One region of the Pseudonocardia sp. EC080619-01 genome, then DNA from elsewhere that is predicted to be linked to it. Evidence: riboswitches for the same ligand, from Rfam matches in the RefSeq annotation. Region 1 holds a riboswitch; the other holds the start of a gene.
What was found. Region 1 has a riboswitch for thiamine pyrophosphate ahead of thiO (glycine oxidase ThiO). Riboswitches for the same ligand answer to the same signal wherever they lie in the genome.
Positions count from the first base shown of each region.

Region 2: it holds a riboswitch for thiamine pyrophosphate, as region 1 does, so the genes downstream of both, AD017_RS01805 (ABC transporter substrate-binding protein) here and thiO (glycine oxidase ThiO) in region 1, are expected to answer to the same signal.

Region 1 is NZ_CP012184.1:3,300,252-3,304,631, forward strand. Features, by position in the region: gene AD017_RS15550 (hypothetical protein) at 1-984, shown strand, start outside; gene thiE (thiamine phosphate synthase) at 1,055-1,738, opposite strand; TPP riboswitch at 1,770-1,877, shown strand; gene thiO (glycine oxidase ThiO) at 1,876-3,024, shown strand; gene thiS (sulfur carrier protein ThiS) at 3,027-3,227, shown strand; gene AD017_RS15570 (thiazole synthase) at 3,230-3,976, shown strand; gene AD017_RS15575 (hypothetical protein) at 4,001-4,380, opposite strand, start outside.
Region 2 is NZ_CP012184.1:399,407-403,786, reverse strand. Features, by position in the region: gene AD017_RS01815 (hypothetical protein) at 1-183, shown strand, start outside; gene AD017_RS01810 (hypothetical protein) at 270-1,607, opposite strand; TPP riboswitch at 1,862-1,974, shown strand; gene AD017_RS01805 (ABC transporter substrate-binding protein) at 1,968-2,987, shown strand; gene AD017_RS01800 (ABC transporter permease) at 2,987-3,736, shown strand; gene AD017_RS01795 (ABC transporter ATP-binding protein) at 3,733-4,380, shown strand, end outside.

The DNA.
Region 1 (4,380 bases):
CGCGCGCTGCCCCCCGACGGCCCCGGTGACCTGCGGGCCGCGAGCGGGCCGGGCGGCCCGAACGGTCCGGTCGGCGGCGGTCCGGGCGGTGGCGGCCCGGGTGGCGGCTCCGGCGGTTCCGGCGACCGCGGTGGCTCCCCCGACCAGACGGCGACGCTGAAGGCGGACCTGAGCCCGACGAAGATCGCCGCCGGCGCGGGGGCCGCGATCGTCACGGCGATCCTCGGGTCGTTCCTCGGCGCGATCGGGACGGTCCTGGGTGCGGCGCTCGGCTCGATCATCTCGACGCTCGCGACGACCCTGTTCACCCGCTCGCTCGAGGTGAGCCGGGACAAGGCCATCGAGATCAAGGACAAGGCGGCCGCCAAGAAGGGCAAGGGCGTCGCCGAGGGCACGGTCGTGGCGGCGGGTCAGTCGTCCGGGCGCGGGGTCGCCGGCCCCACCGGCGAGGAGACCGTGCTGCTCGACCCGTCGCAGGCGCCGGCCCAGCCGTCGCGCTCCGCGGGGCACGGGCGCTGGCGCCGGGTCCGTCTCACCCGGCGGACGGTGATCGTCTCCGCGGTGCTCGGCGTCCTGACCTTCGCGGTGTCGATGTTCCTGATCACCGGGATCGAGGTCGTGAAGGGATCGTCGCTGGCGGGCAACAGCTCCAGCACCTCGGTCGGGAGCGTGGTGACCGGCCCCGCCCCGGCACCGGAGACCGACGACGGCAGTGGCTCCACCGACTCGTCGGACTCGGCGACGAGCACGTCGGAGTCCGCGACGAGCACCTCGGAGTCGTCGAGCAGCACCAGCAGCACCGAGTCGTCGCAGGACGAGCAGGGCGGCACGGAGCAGCAGGACGGCTCGGGCAGCGGCGGGAACCCGCTGCAGGACGGGCTCAGCCGGGTGCTGCCGACCCAGCAGCCCGACTCCGGGTCGGGCGGGTCCGACCGGTCCGGACAGTCCGGTCAGGGCAGCGGGGGCGCGGCTCCGTCCAACTGAGCCGCTCCGGCACCGCAGCGCACGGCCCCGGTGGGCGATCGGCCCATCGGGGCCGCCGTACGTCCGGGGCTCAGCGGGGCAGCCGGGCCCGCAGCCGGGCCGCGGCGGCGCGCGGGTCGTCGGCCTGCGTGATCGCCCGGACGACGACGATCCGGTCCGCCCCGGCGTCGAGCACCGCGTCGAGCCGCTCCTCGTCGATCCCGCCGATCGCGAACCAGGGCCGTGCCGGGGCACGGCCCGCGACCTCGCGGACCAGGTCGAGGCCGGGTGCCGGCCGTCCGGGCTTCGTGGGGGTCGGCCAGCACGGGCCCGCGCAGAAGTAGTCCACGCCGTCCTCACCGGCCGCGGCGAGCGTCTCGTCCGCGCTGTGCGAGGAGCGGCCGACGAGCACGTCGTCGCCGACGACGCGGCGGGCCCAGTGCACGGGCAGGTCGTCCTGCCCCAGGTGCAGCACGTCGGCGCCGGCGGCCAGCGCGACGTCGGCCCGGTCGTTCACGGCGAGCAGCGCGCCGTGCCGGCGGCAGGCGTCGGCGAGCACCTCCAGGGCAGCGAGCTCCGCCCGGGCCTCCAGCGGGCCGTCGTCGCCGCCCTTGTCCCGGAGCTGGACGACGTCGACCCCGCCGGCGAGGGCGGCGTCGGCGAACTCGGCCAGGTCGCCGCGCTCGGTGCGGGCGTCGGTGCACACGTACAGCCGCGCGTCCTGCAGGCGGGCGAGCCGCCGGGCGCGGGGATCGGTGTCGGACACGGACCGCACGCTACGGCGTAGCCTGGGGACTCGTACGACCGAGAACCACGGGAGCCCGGCGATCGGGCTGAGAGGGGACCAGGCGCGGTCCCGACCGTCGAACCTGATCCGGGTCATGCCGGCGCAGGGAGCGAGGTGGCAGATCCATGACCGTCCGACTGGCCGTCGCGGGTGCCGGGGCGATCGGGCTCGCGGTGGCCCGCGAGGCCGCGCGCGCCGGTCACCGCGTCACCGTGTTCGACCCGGCCCCGGCCTCCGGGGCGTCCTGGGTGGCCGGGGGGATGCTGGCCCCCGTCACCGAGGCGTGGCCCGGCGAGGAGGACCTGCTGGAGCTGGGGCTGGACTCGGTCGCCCGCTGGCCCGGCTTCGCCGCCGAGCTGTCCGCCGACGCGGGCGCCGACGCCGGGCTGCACCCGGAGGGCACCGTCGTGGTGGCGACCGGCTCCGGTGACCGCGACGAGCTGCACGCCCTCGCCGGTCACCTCGACTCGCTCGGCAGGCCGGTGCAGCGGCTGACCGGGCGCGAGCTGCGCCGGCTCGAACCGGCGATCGGCCCGGACGTCCGGGGCGGCCTCTCGGTGCCGGGGGACCCCTCGGTGGACAACCGGCTGCTGCTGGCGGCGCTGCGCGCCGCGTGCGAGCGCGGCGGGGTGCGGATCGACGAGCGCGCGGTGGAGTCCGTGTGCGACGACGGCACCGCCGTGACCGGGGTCCGGCTCACCGACGGGACCGAGGTCGGGGCGGACGTCGTCGTGGTCGCGGCGGGCGCGCACTCGTCGTCGCTGCACCCGTCGCTGGCGGGCCTGGTCCGCCCGGTCAAGGGCGAGATCCTGCGGCTCACCCGCCGGTCCGGGGCGCTGCCGCCGCCGTCCCGGACGGTGCGGGCACTCGTCGACGGACGTCCGGTGTACGCCGTGCCGCGCGTGGTACCCGGTCACGGGGACCTGGTGATCGGCGCGACGACGTCGGAGAACGGGTTCGACACGGCGGTCACCGTCGGCGGGGTCCGAGACCTGCTCCGCGACGCGGAGCGGATCCTGCCCGGGATCGCCGAGTACGAGCTGACCGAGACGGCGGCCGGGCTGCGCCCGGGGAGCCGGGACAACCTGCCGCTGATCGGCCGCACCGGGCCGGACGGCCTGGTCGCGGCCACCGGACACGGCCGGAACGGCATGCTGCTCGTCCCGGTCACGGTGGCCGCGGCGGCCGCGGTGCTGCGGGGCGACGACGTGCCCGCCGCCGCCCGCGCGGCGGACCCGCGCCGGTTCGCACCGGCCGCGGCGGAGAGGAGCTGACGATGCGCATCGTGCTGAACGGCGAGGAGCGCGAGATCGACGACGGCGCGGACCTCGTCCGCCTGCTCGCCGACGCCGGCATGCCCGAGCGGGGCATCGCCGTCGCCGTCGACGGGGAGGTGGTGCCGCGCGCCGCGCGGGCCGGGTTCGTCCCGGCCGAGGGCGCGCGGATCGAGGTGCTGACCGCCGTGCAGGGAGGATGACGATGGACAAGCTCGCGTTCGGGGACCACCTGTTCGACTCCCGGTTGATCACCGGCACCGGCGGTGCCGCCAACCTGGAGATCCTGGAGCGGGCGCTGGTCGCGTCCGGCACCGAGCTGACGACGGTGGCGCTGCGCCGCGTCGACGTCGAGGGCGGGACCGGGCTGCTGGACCTGCTGCGCAGGCTCGGGATCCGGTTGCTGCCCAACACCGCGGGGTGCCGGACCGCGGCCGAGGCGGTCCTGACGGCGCGGATGGCCCGCGAGGCGCTGGAGACCGACCTGGTGAAGCTGGAGGTCGTCGCCGACGAGCGGACCCTGCTCCCGGACCCGGTCGAGCTCCTCGACGCCGCCGAGCAGCTCGTCGACGACGGCTTCACGGTGCTGCCCTACACCAACGACGACCCGGTGCTCGCCCGCAAGCTGGAGCAGGCCGGCTGCGCGGCCGTCATGCCGCTGGGCTCGCCGATCGGCACCGGACTGGGCATCCGGAACCCGCACAACATCGAGATGATCGTCGCGGAGGCCGGTGTGCCGGTGGTGCTCGACGCGGGCATCGGCACGGCGTCCGAGGCCGCGCAGGCGATGGAGCTGGGGTGCGACGCCGTCCTGCTCGCCACCGCCGTCACCCGCGCCGCGGATCCGGAGCGGATGGCGCGGGCCATGCGGCGGGGCGTCGAGGCCGGGTGGGACGCCCGGCACGCCGGGCGGATCCCGCGCCGGTACTGGGCGCAGGCAAGCAGCCCGTGAGTGGAAAAGTCGGTCCGGGCCGCACTAACCACTCACGAGCCGGAGGCCCAACGCCTCCAGCTCCAGCCCGGCCAGCCGCCGCACGACGTCCGGGTCCCCGGCCCGCCAGGCGGCCGCCGGGTCCGGGGCGATCCGGGTCAGCCGGGCCACCGGCACGCGGGTGAGGGCGCGGACCGCGAGCAGGTCCGGCGCCGTGTCCCGGGCGGCGACCGCGGCCCCGGCCCGGCGGGCGTAGCGCAGCCGCAGCGGCAGCCAGCCGAGCAGCACCGGGAGCAGCAGCACCAGCGGGACCACGACCAGCGACCCGGCGGCGAGCGTCCCGACGGTCTCCCCGTACTGCCGTCCGGCCGAGGCCAGGTCCGCGCCCGCGCCCGAGGCCGGCTCGAACGCACGGGCGAGATCGG
Region 2 (4,380 bases), 2.9 Mb from region 1:
CAGGCCGGTGCCGAGGACGTGGCCGGGGCCGAGGACGTGGCCGGGGCGGGAGACGTGGCCGGTGCCGGGGACGCGGCGTCGCCGAGCACGTCCGCGGAGCGCACGCCGTCGGAGCACGTGCCCTCGTCCTCGGGGCACCCGTCCGCGGAGCACACGCCCACCGGAGCCGGACCGCCGGTGTGACGGCGGTCCGGGCGGCCGTGGCCGGCACCGGTCGACCGGGCGGGCCGGACCCGGTGCGGCCGTCCGCCGCCTGGGCGGCGACGCCCTCAGTCGGACCGGCGACGGTGCCGGGCCCGGCGCTGCGCGGGGACCTGCGGGCCGGACCCGGTCCCGCCCGACCGGCGCGCCACCGGGATGAGGGCCGTCCGGTCGGCGCGCGGCGGCACGTCGTCGTCGTGACCGTCCGCCCCGTGGTCCTCCCGGTCGCCGGCCGCGTCGGCCGCGGGATCGGCCCGGGAGCCGATCCACCGGTCGGCCGGTGTCCGCGGGAGCGGTCCGTCACCCTCGCGGGGCCCGGGGGCCTGCGGTCGTCCGCCGAGCGGGCCGGACTGCCGGCCGCCGTCGCGACCCGGCTCCGCGGTGCGGCCGGAGCCGTTCCGCGGACCGTCCGCGCGTCCGATCCGGGTGCCACCGCTGATCGGGTCGCGCGGGGACGGCAGCCGGGCGGGGACCGGGCCCGCCTGCCCCGCCGCGGACGGATCCGCCGATCGGGGCGCCGGAGGGCCGGACGGTCGTGCGGGCGCATCGCCCGCCGGTGCGGGCCACGGGTCGCGCGGCCGGGCGCGGTCGTCGTCCGGTCCGTCGGTGCGCGTGCGCGGGTCCCCCGCCCGGGTGGAGTCCGATCCGGCGGCCCGGCCGCGACCGGGGCCCGGCGAACCGGGGCCCGACGGAGCCGACCGGCCCGGCGGACCCGTGACCGGGGACCGCCCGGCCCACGGGCTCGCGGCACCGTCCCGTGGGCCGCCGGGCCGGGCAGTCCCGCGCAGCTCGGCTCCCGGGGGCACCCCCGGGAGTGCGGACGGCGCACCGGGGAGCGAGGACGTGCCCGTCCCCGCCTCGCGGGCCGCCGCCTGCTCCAGCCTGGCGATCTCCCGGACGTCGGCGATGCGGGCCGCCAGCGCCGTCACGACCGCGCGCAGCGCGTCGGCCAGGTCCTCGGTGAGCCGGTCCTTCGGGCCGCCCCGGGCGAACAGCTGCAGGACCCCGCCGGTGCGGCCGGCGATCGGTACCGGGACGGCGAGCGACCGGACCAGCCCGCAGTCCGCTGCCGCGGCGGCGAGCTCGGGCGGCCCGGACCGGGTCAGGTCGGGGGTGAGCAGCACCCGGTCGCCGCGCTCGGCGGCCGGGCCCGGCCCGGCGTCGGCACGGCGCTGGAGCTCCCCGAGCCGGGTCGCGGCGGTGTCCGAGCCGAACACCCGCCGGCCCTTCGGGTCACGGGGGTCGGCCGGCTCACGGAGCAGCAGGGCGGCACCGCCGACACCTGCGGCGGGGACGAGCGCCACGCAGAGACCGGACAGCATCGCGGCCACGTCGACGTGGGCGACCGAGGTCGACCCGGCCTGCAGCGCCACCCGCACGAGGGCGGGCGCAGGATCGGGTGTCACGCGGCCGGCCGTTCCGGAGATCCACGGGGAGGCCGCCATCTCGTCCCTTCCGCGCCGCGTCGGACGGGTCCGCGGATTCGGATCCGGCCGGTCACGCAGCGTCGCTCTCGCGGAGCCCGAGGATAACGATCGAGCGGCGACTCGGTGACACCGGCTCGCGTCTCGCGCTCGGACGTGACGCAGGGTGATGACGATCAACGGTTGGTGATCGACGGGCGCGGCTCGCCCGGGCCGGTGTACCCGCGTAGGCTGACCGGCCGTACCGCGGGAGCCCGCGCACCGAGGCTGAGAGGGCGGCAGGACCGGCCGCCGACCGTTCGAACCTGATCCGGGTGACACCGGCGTAGGGAGGCCGCTCTCGTGCTCTCACGTGCCCGTCCGATCGTCCTGCTGCTCGCGCTCGTCCTCGCGCTGTCCGGCTGTGCCGGCGGCGACGGCGGGGGAGCGGACCGGGACCAGCCGATCCGCGTCGCGCTGGACTGGACGCCCAACACCAACCACATCGGCCTGTTCGCCGCCCAGCAGGCCGGGTACTTCCGCGACGCCGGACTGGACGTCGAGTTCCTGCCCTACAACCAGACGTCGCCGGACACGCTCGTCGGCAGCGGCGCCGCGGACTTCGGCATCAGCTTCCAGAGCTCCTTCACCTACTCCCGGGCCGCAGGGGCCGACATCACCTCGGTGATGGCGGTCCTGCAGCACTGGGCCACCGAGATCGCGGTCCGCGCCGACCGGGCCGACATCCGGTCGCCGCGCGACCTCGACGGCAAGGTCTACGCCGGGTTCGGCGAGCCCGGCGAGGTCGCGAAGATGCAGGCGGTGATCCGCAACGACGGCGGGCGCGGCGACATCCGCACCGAGGTGCTGAACACCGCGGCCTACGAGGCGCTCTACGCCGGGCAGGCCGACTTCACCGAGCCGTTCGTCAACGTCGAGGGCATCGAGGCGCAGCTGCGGGGCGAGCCGCTGAAGACGTTCCGGTACACCGACTGCGGCTTCCCGGACGCCTACAACGTGCTCCTCGTCGGCAACTCGACCTGGCTGCAGCAGAACCCGGACCGGGCGCGCGCCTTCGTGCAGGCCGCCCAGCGCGGCTACGCCCTCGCCGCGCAGGACCCGGCCGGTGCGGCCCGGATGCTGTCCGAGGCCAACCCGGGCGCCTTCACCGACGACCAGCTCGTCGACCGGGGCGCGACGATGCTCGCCGACGGCTACCTGCGCGACGAGCAGGGCCGCGTGGGCTTCCAGACGCCGGAGAAGTGGTCGGCGTTCTCCGGGTTCCTCTACGACACCGGGACGGTGGCCGGGCCCGACGGCGCCCCGGTCCGCGAGAAGCCCGACTTCTCCACCTGGTTCACCAACGACTACCTGACACCGTGATGCGCCGGCTCGCCCCCGCCGCGCTGCTGGTCGTGGCGCTGCTGGCCGTCTGGCAGGCGGCCGTCGCGGTCACCGGGGTCCGGCCGCAGGTGCTGCCCTCGCCGCTGCGCGTCGTCGAGCAGGGCTGGGCGTTCCGGTCGGTGCTGTGGGAGAACACGCTGCCGACGGTGCAGGTGACGGTCGTCGGGTTCACCGTGTCGCTGCTGGTCGCGTGGGCCATCGCGGTCGGCGTGGACTTCTCCCCGTGGCTGCGCCGGGCGCTGACCCCGCTGCTGGTGGCGTCCCAGACGCTCCCGGTCGTCGCGATCGCGCCGCTGCTGATCATCTGGTTCGGGTTCGGGCTGCTGCCGAAGGTGCTGGTCATCGCGCTGGTGACGTTCTTCCCGGTGACCGTCGGCCTGATCGAGGGGTTCGCCGCGACGGACCGGTCGGCCACGGCGCTGCTGCGGTCGATGGGGGCGAGCCGCTGGCAGCGGTTCCGCTACGTCCGGCTGCCCGGGGCGATGCCGTCGTTCTTCACGTCGTTGCGGATCGCGATCACCTACGCCGTCACCGGGGCGATCTTCGCCGAGTACGTCGGTGCCCGTGCCGGGCTGGGGATCTTCATGCAGCTGCAGAAGAACCAGTTCCGCACCGACCTGGTGCTCGCCGCCGTCGCGGTGACGGCGGTGCTCTCGGTCGCGCTGTTCGGGCTGACCCACGTCGTGCAGCGCCTGGTGACGCCCTGGTACCGGGGTGATCACCGATGAAGGTGGCGGTGCGGGACCTGTCGGTGTCCTACGGCGGCCTGGCCGTCCTCGACGACGTGTCGCTCGACGTCGCGCCGGGGGAGTTCGTCTCCATCGTCGGCCCCTCCGGGTGCGGGAAGTCCACGCTGTTCGCCGCGATGGCGGGGATCCTCGACGGCGCCACGGTGACCGGGGCGACCACGGTCGACGGCGATCCGGTGGACGGCGCCCCGTTCGGGCTGATGCCCCAGCAGGACCTGCTCTTCCCGTGGCGGACGGTCCTCGACAACACCACCCTCGGCCTCGAGGTCGCGGGCGTGTCGCGCCGCGAGGCCCGCGAGCGCGCGCGGGCGCTGTTCGCCCCGTTCGGGCTCGACGGGTTCGAGGGGGCGCGCCCGTCCGAGCTCTCCGGGGGGATGCGGCAGCGGGCCGCGCTGCTGCGGACCGTCGTCGGCGGGCGGGAGGTGCTGCTCCTCGACGAGCCCTTCGGCGCCCTCGACGCGCTCACCCGCACCGGGATGCAGGAGTGGCTGGAGTCGATGCGCGAGCGCTACGGCTGGACGACCCTGCTGATCACGCACGACGTCCGCGAGGCCGCCTTCCTCTCCGACCGGGTGATCGTGTTCTCCCCGCGGCCGGCGACGGTGGTGCGGGAGGTCGCCGTC